Regions from separate parts of the Providencia sp. UF-224 genome, predicted to be linked through region 2. Evidence: riboswitches for the same ligand, from Rfam matches in the RefSeq annotation. Region 2 holds a riboswitch; the other holds the start of a gene.
What was found. A riboswitch is a leader RNA that binds a small molecule or an ion and turns the genes downstream of it on or off. The one in region 2 is predicted to bind thiamine pyrophosphate.
Positions count from the first base shown of each region.

Region 1: another riboswitch for thiamine pyrophosphate. It lies ahead of thiB (thiamine ABC transporter substrate binding subunit); the one in region 2 lies ahead of thiC (phosphomethylpyrimidine synthase ThiC).

Region 1 covers NZ_JBSICC010000018.1:77,034-81,241, forward strand. The annotation lists gene ptsP (phosphoenolpyruvate--protein phosphotransferase) at 1-851, opposite strand, end outside; gene rppH (RNA pyrophosphohydrolase) at 856-1,389, opposite strand; TPP riboswitch at 1,503-1,600, shown strand; gene thiB (thiamine ABC transporter substrate binding subunit) at 1,659-2,663, shown strand; gene thiP (thiamine/thiamine pyrophosphate ABC transporter permease ThiP) at 2,639-4,208, shown strand, end outside.
Region 2 covers NZ_JBSICC010000033.1:23,531-27,738, forward strand. The annotation lists gene AC4IFO_RS20095 (HesA/MoeB/ThiF family protein) at 1-219, opposite strand, end outside; gene thiE (thiamine phosphate synthase) at 294-959, opposite strand; gene thiC (phosphomethylpyrimidine synthase ThiC) at 943-2,928, opposite strand; TPP riboswitch at 3,075-3,187, opposite strand; gene AC4IFO_RS20110 (HAD family hydrolase) at 3,437-4,099, opposite strand; gene AC4IFO_RS20115 (ABC transporter ATP-binding protein) at 4,118-4,208, opposite strand, start outside.

The DNA.
Region 1 (4,208 bases), on a different contig from region 2:
GAAAATTGCTCAACATAGTTTTCGATAACTGTTTTCACAGCCCATTCAGCGGCTGCGCCACCATCAATGGCAGTAAATAAATGTTTTTTAAGCTGGGGGTCACTAAGCAGGTGATTATAAAGATCAAAAATTGCCGCACTTTCTTTCGCAGAGCTCGCCATAAAGCGCTTGCTGATCCGCCGGCACTCGGCTGTTGCACTTTCTAATGCCGTGATTAAACGTTGTTTTTCGCTGTCGATATCAATGGCACTGGTTTGACTGATACTGTCAAAAGAAGGTTGCGAAGTATCTTGCCAACCATAGGCCATTGAAATTCCCTGAGAAACAGGGATGGCTTTAATTCTATTTTGCCGATATTGCCCAAAAATCCCTTTGGCTTGTGCTTGCGATAGGATCACCGCGAGCTGCATCGACAGTGTCACCATAAAAGATTCTTCTGTCTCATTAAACAATCGTTTCTCACGCTGTTGAACCACCAGCACGCCAAGTAGTTGTCGACGATAAACAATGGGGACACCAAGAAAGGCTTTAAGTTGCTCTTCTTTTAATTGAGGAAGGTATTTGTATTGAGGATGTTCACGGGCATCAGCGAGGTTTAGCATTTCAGATTGGCGCCCAACCGCACCAACAACGCCTTCGTCAAAGCCAAGGCGAATAGCAATCCCGCTAGGTTTCTTTAACCCGCGGGTTGCCATTAAGTAATAGCATTGGCGGGGATGATCGGCTAAGTAAATCGAACACACATCAGTTCGCATTGCTTTGCAGGTCTCGTCCACCAATACTTCAAGCGCATCGGTCAAACTTGTCGCCATCGCAACTTTTTCGACAATTTCACGTAAACGCATCAACATAGGCTTACTTTGCTCCGCGCCTACGGTTATTAAAAGCAGGTCGTTGTGGTAATTTTTGTTCCTGTAAAGGCATTACAATTGGAGCGAATTCCTTCATAACACGGCGATAAACTTCCCGTTTAAAAGAAACCACCTGCCTGACAGGATACCAATAACTGACCCATCGCCAGCCATCAAATTCTGGCGATTTACTGCGCTGCACGTTTATATCAGCATCATTACATTGCAGTTGGAGTAAAAACCAACGCTGTTTCTGCCCAATACAAACCGGTTTTGTATCCCAACGCACCAAACGCTTGGGTAATTTGTAACGTAACCAATTACGGGTAGATGCCAATAACCTGACATCCTTACGCTGTAGCCCAACTTCTTCGTATAACTCACGATACATCGCTTGCTCTGGTGATTCCCCCGGATTGATGCCTCCTTGAGGGAACTGCCAAGAGTGTTGACCATAGCGGCGAGCCCATAAAACCTGCCCTTGCCGATTACAAATTACGATTCCTACATTCGGGCGGTAGCCATCATCATCAATCACTCGACTACCCCAATAACCAAATTTGAAAGATGCCTAATTGTTTCACACATACCCTAACTGGTAAACCTATATCAATACAGTTTGCAGATATGTCCGAAGTCTCTACAATAGTGAGCGTCTCAACGGGGTGCCAAATTTATTTTGGCTGAGAAATAACCCGTAGAACCTGATCCGGTTAATACCGGCGTAGGGATTTGAGCCACCGCTTGCAAACCTGCATCGGTTCACTCTCAAATCCTGTGTCACTCTCTTTTAGCGCAGGAAAAAGCATGTTTAAAAACAAAATTATAGCATCGATTTTGACCCTTAGTGCACTCAGTTTAAGTCAATTGGCATGGGCAGAGAAACCAACCCTAACTGTCTATACCTATGACTCCTTTGCCGCAGAGTGGGGACCGGGTCCGCAAATTAAAAAGAATTTTGAAGCCCAGTGTGACTGCGAATTAAAAATTGTTGCCTTGGGGGATGGCGTTGCGCTGTTAAACCGTTTAAGAATGGAAGGAAAAAAAAGTAAAGCTGACGTCATTTTAGGCTTAGATAACAACCTATTAGATTCCGCCGAAAAAACAGGCCTCTTTGTCCCTGCTGAAATTGACACGGCAGCCTTAAAATTACCTATTGCATGGGATAGCTCTATTTTCATTCCTTATGATTATGGCTATTTCGCTTTCATTTATGACAAAAATAAAATCCAACAACCGCCCACAAGTATGGATGCGCTATTAAATAGCGAAAATAACTGGAAAATCATCTACCAAGACCCACGCACCAGCACGCCAGGGCTTGGCCTGATGTTATGGATTGAAAAACTATATGGTGATAAATCCGCAGATGCTTGGAAAAAAATGGCAGGAAAAACCTTAACGGTCACAAAAGGTTGGAGCGAAGCATACGGCTTATTCTTAAAAGGTGAAGGAGATTTCGTTCTGAGCTATACCTCATCGCCGGGCTACCAGATGCTCAACGACAAAAAAGATAACTACGCCGCAGCCTTGTTTGATGAAGGCCATTACATGCAAGTAGAAGTCGCTGCAAGGTTGAAAAACAGCCCACAACCTGAACTCGCTAAGCAATTTTTACAATTCGTTTTAACACCTGAATTCCAAAACACTTTACCGACTACTAACTGGATGTATCCGGTGATTGATATCCCTCTGCCAGAGGTTTATAACCAACTGCCTCTGCCAGAAAAAGCCTTACAATTTAGTTCACAAGAAGTGGCTAAAGAACGTCAAAACTGGACGCGTTTATGGCAAACCGCCGTCAGTCGTTAATTAATCTCTCTTTATTACCGGGAGCTTTTGCTTCCGGTTTATTAATTGCGATAGCGCTTCTCAGTTTTGGAGCGCTGTGGTTTTTTGCGCCTGAAATCGCCATTGATGACATCATCAGCGACAGTTACCTATGGCATGTCATTGGCTTTACCTTTTGGCAGGCATTTTTATCCGCTATTTTTTCCGTGCTTCCTGCCATTTTACTTGCAAGAGCACTTTACCGTCGTCGTTTTTGGGGGCGTACATTATTTATACGCCTCTGCGCGATGACACTTGTCTTACCCGTTTTAGTGGCTGTTTTTGGGATTTTATCGGTATACGGGCAAACAGGTTGGCTGGCAAAAACCTTCGACTGGCTCGGGGTGGAATACAGCTTTTCGCCCTACGGATTAAAAGGAATTTTACTTGCACATATTTTCTTTAATATGCCCCTCGCCACAAGAATGTTATTGCAATCCTTAGAAAATATCGCCATTGAACAGCGTCAAATGACTGCGCAATTAGGCTTTAATGAGTGGCAACAATTTAGAATTTTAGAATGGCCTTATTTGCGTAGGCAAATCCTCCCTACCGCATCACTGATCTTTATGTTGTGCTTTGCTAGCTTTGCCACCGTACTCGCTTTAGGTGGCGGCCCTGCGGCAACAACGATTGAACTCGCAATCTATCAAGCGCTTAATTATGATTTTGATCTTGGTAGAGCGACAATTTTGGCGCTCATCCAATTATTTTTCTGTCTTGGATTGATGTTTATCTGTCAAAAAATCAATAATTTATTTTCAGTTGGTTTTAGCCAGCAAACACAATGGGTAGACCCCGCAGATAACCTTTTTCGCCGTATTCGTGATTGCTTGTTAATTACTGCGGCGATGTTATTGTTGCTCCCCCCGCTGCTTGCCGTCGTTTTCGATGGTTTAAATGGGCAGCTATTATCGGTCTTACAGCAACCTGCATTATGGCAAGCCACAGGAACATCGCTGTTTATTGCGCTCTGCGCTGGTGTAGTTTGTGTCACTCTCACCTTGATGCTGCTTTGGAGTAGCCGTGAGCTGCGTTTACGCCAAGCCGTGCGACTTGGACAAGCGATTGAGTTAAGCGGCTTAATTATTTTAGCGATGCCTGGGATCGTCCTTGCAACAGGTTTTTTTATCTTTTTCAATGAAACCATTGGGCTACCTGAATCTCCCTACCCCTTGGTGATAATGACCAATGCCCTGTTGGCTATCCCTTATGCTTTAAAAGTCCTCGAAAACCCTATGAGAGACACCGCGGAGCGATATAACCCTTTATGCCAATCCTTAGCGATCACCGGGTTTAACCGCTTTAAAATTATTGAGCTCAAAGCACTACGTAAACCAATTGCCCAAGCTCTCGCATTTGCTTGTGTGATTTCAGTGGGGGATTTCGGCATCGTAGCCCTGTTTGGTAATGAAAATTTCCGCACGCTTCCCTATTATTTGTACCAGCAAATTGGGGCATATCGCACCAATGATGGCGCGGTAACTGCGATGCTGCTGCTATTACTGTGTTTTTGTTTATTTAGCC
Region 2 (4,208 bases):
TACTTGTCTTTGTAAATTAGAGACATGCAAATCATCGTGGTCAGCAAGCCATAACTCGCCAACGCCAGCACCGGCTAAGTAGAGGGAAGCGGGGGAGCCTAACCCGCCTAAACCGACAATCAGCACTTTGCTATTTTTCAGTTTTTGTTGCCCTTCAGGGCTAACGTCTTCAAGTAATAGCTGGCGGCTGTAACGCATGAATTCTTGGTCACTTAACATGATTAAATTCCTCGAATTATCAGCCGTGTGTCTATTTCACTAAATACACGGCTAATTATTTGATTATGAATTAATTAACAAGCGCGATGGCGCTCAATTAAATTCAGTAACGTTTCAGTGGCTGCCCGCCAATCATCAGCTTTGGTGATCGCGCTGACCAGAGCCACACTGCCGACACCCGTTGCTAAGACAGCCGGTACGCGGTCAATGGAAATTCCACCAATGGCGACAGTGGGATAATCCGGCGTTGCTTCTACCATCGCTTTAAGGGTTTCCAGCCCTTGGGGGGACGATGGCATCTCTTTGGTTTGCGTGGGGAAAATATGCCCCATGGCAATGTAAGAGGGGCGCACAGATTTGGCGATGGCTAACTCATGCTCATCGTGGGTGGAAATACCTAACCGAAGGCCAGCTTGGTGGATTGCCAGCAAGTCAGTGGTTTCCAAATCTTCTTGGCCAAGGTGTACGCCGTAGGCGCCAAACTCCACGGCTAAGCGCCAGTAGTCGTTGATAAATAACCGTGCGTTATGTTTTTTACCCAAAGCAATAGCTTTTTGGATATCATCACGCACGTCAGCATCTGCTTTGTCTTTGATGCGTAATTGGAGGGTGGAAACACCTGCACTAAGCAGGCGTTCAATCCATTCAACGGAATCAACAACAGGGTAAAGGCCGAGGTATTGCTCGGTCTCTGGAAAAGGTGATGTTGGCGCAACAATAGCGTTAGGCGATTTTTTCATTATCAGCGACCTCTGCGTTCACAATTTCTGCGCCATGGTATAGCTCGCTACCGTGGGCACGGAAGGCTTCAGACATCTGCTCCATACCCGCTTCTTTTTCGTTTGCCTCTTTTTGGGCTGCGTAATCACGCACTTCTTGGGAAATTTTCATCGAGCAGAATTTCGGACCGCACATTGAGCAGAAATGGGCAATTTTCCCCGAGGCTTGCGGCAAGGTTTCATCGTGGTATTTACGTGCAGTTTCGGGGTCTAATGCCAAGTTAAATTGGTCTTCCCAGCGGAATTCGAAACGTGCTTTTGACATAGCATTGTCGCGAATTTGTGCACCGGGGTGGCCTTTGGCAAGGTCAGCTGCGTGCGCTGCAATTTTATAGGTGATAAGCCCTTGTTTAACGTCATCTTTGTTCGGCAAGCCCAAATGCTCTTTTGGTGTTACATAACAGAGCATTGCACAGCCAAACCAGCCGATCATTGCTGCGCCAATACCTGAGGTAAAGTGGTCATAACCCGGTGCAATATCGGTTGTAAGTGGGCCTAAGGTATAGAATGGGGCTTCGTGGCAATGTTCCAATTCTTCCGTCATGTTGCGGCGGATCATCTGCATCGGGACATGTCCGGGGCCTTCAATCATCACTTGGACGTCATATTCCCACGCAATTTTGGTTAACTCGCCAAGGGTATGAAGCTCGGCAAATTGTGCAGCATCGTTTGCATCTTGGATTGAGCCTGGGCGTAAGCCATCACCTAATGATAAGGAAACGTCGTAAGCGGCACAAATTTCACAGATTTCACGGAAGTTTTCATACAGGAAGTTTTCTTGGTGATGGGAGAGGCACCATTTTGCCATGATAGAACCACCACGCGAGACAATGCCCGTCAAGCGTTTAGCGGTCATTGGCACGTAACGCAGCAAGACCCCAGCGTGGATAGTAAAGTAGTCAACGCCTTGTTCTGCTTGCTCTAATAACGTATCGCGGAACATTTCCCACGTCAGGTTTTCCGCTACGCCGTTGACTTTTTCAAGGGCTTGGTAGATTGGCACTGTGCCGATAGGGACTGGGCTATTACGTAAAATCCATTCACGTGTTTCATGGATGTAACGGCCTGTGGACAAATCCATGACGGTATCTGCGCCCCAACGTGTTGACCAAATCAGTTTTTCCACTTCTTCTTCGATGGATGAAGTGACCGACGAGTTACCGATATTGGCGTTCACTTTCACCAAGAAGTTACGGCCAATAATCATCGGCTCAGATTCAGGGTGATTGATATTAGCAGGGATGATGGCACGACCTGCGGCGACTTCTTGGCGAACAAACTCAGGGGTAATATTTTCGGGCAAATTAGCCCCAAAGCCTTGCCCCGGATGTTGTTGCAGTAAAACTTCACCACGAATACGTTCACGGCCCATATTCTCGCGGATAGCGATAAATTCCATTTCTGGGGTAATGATGCCTTTACGAGCGTAGTGAAGTTGGGTGACGCATTTGTTGACTTGTGCTTTTAATGGGTGTGGGCGGTTGTTAAAGCGCAAGTGGTCGAGGCCTGCATCGGCAAGTCGCTGTTGCGTGAAATCAGAGCTTAAGTTTTCTACTTTGGTGGTGTCTGAGCGTTCGTTTATCCACGGAGCGCGAATTTTTTTCAGACCTTTGTGGACGTTGAGTTCTGATGTTGGGTCGCCGTAAGGGCCAGAAGTATCGTAGATAGGAACGGGTTCGTTGTCTTCAAATTGCGGGTTGTCTTTGTCGCCACCAATAAGGGTTTGAGAAAGCTGGATTTCTCGCATCGGAACTTGGATATCGTCTCTCGAACCTTGGAGATAAATACGTTCAGAATTGGGAAATGAAACGCCAGAAACTGTGTTGATAAAGTTTTCAGCGGCGTCACGTTGGGCTTTACGTGTGCGAGCAGGTGCAGCTTGTGGGGATAAATCAGCGGTCGGGATAACATTATTTGTAATATTGGACATAGCAATTTCCTGACATTGTCACGGCTATGATGCAAAACGCACCAAGCGGGTTTATCGAAAGAAAGTTGCTTGTCAGGAGTTCGGAGGAGTAATAAAAAGACGTTGCGTTTAAATTTTCACCAAACGGAAAATGGCAAAAATGGCGCTGAGTGATTACTCTTGTTCCCTTCGCGGGTATTAACCCGATCAGGTTCCGCGGATCCCGAATTAACGGTCTCAGCCTGATGTTTTCACATACTAGGCACTCCGACAAGAATTAATTAGTATAGAGAGCTTCCTGTGATTCTCAAGCTTTTTCCTCGTCATTCTTCGCGCGATAGGTGCGTTGGCTGCACTAAGTTACCCTAGTCACATACTTGTGTATGCTCCTAGGATATCTTAGTTTGCCGCCTTCCTCTAGCACGAATAATTTAGAGGAACCTTTGGAAGGCAAGTTAGTTAAAACCTAAAACCTAAAACCTAAAACCTAAAACCTAAAACCTCAAAAATTAAAAATTAAAAATAAGGTTTATAAATTCCACTGATATTGCGGCCAATTATTTTCATTGGCGACTTTGAGAAGGCGTGGGTCACCGTTAACGATAAACGTTTCATCGGCGAATTGGCACATTGGGAGATCGTTGGCAGAGTCGGTGTAGAAATACACATACGCATCGGTGATTGGCTGGTGGCGAACCCAATCCATAAGGCGTTTAACTTTGCCTTCCTTGAAGGTCGGGATACCGTCAATTTCAGTGGTGTAGCAGCCATTTTGCTGTTTAATATCGATGCCCATCGCGACATCGGCATTGAGTTGATCTGCGATCTTTTTGACAATAAATGAAACGGTCGCGGAGATCACAATAATTGGGATCCCTTTGGCACGGTAGTGGGCGATCGTTTGAATCGCATCAGGGTAGATCCTCGGTAAAATCACGGTTTGCACAAAATCATCCAGCCAGATATCCACTTGCTCCGTTTTGATATCAGCGAGGGTTTGCAGGTTAAAGCGCAGGTAAGTTGGCATATCCAACGTTCCTGCATTGTACTGCGCCATCATGGCTTTATCGGCTTCCACAAACTGTGGGTCACGGATAATTTGCTTATCCCACAGATATTGCGTCCACAATACGCTGCTATCCCCTTGAATCAACGTATCATCTAAGTCAAAAATGGCTAATTTGTTTTGCATTATATTCCTATCGTATGATTAGCTAAGTGCACGAATTTCATTTTTATTAAACATTAACTCAAGGCGGGTGCCGGGTTCAAATAAACGTTCAGAGGAGCGATTGAGCAAA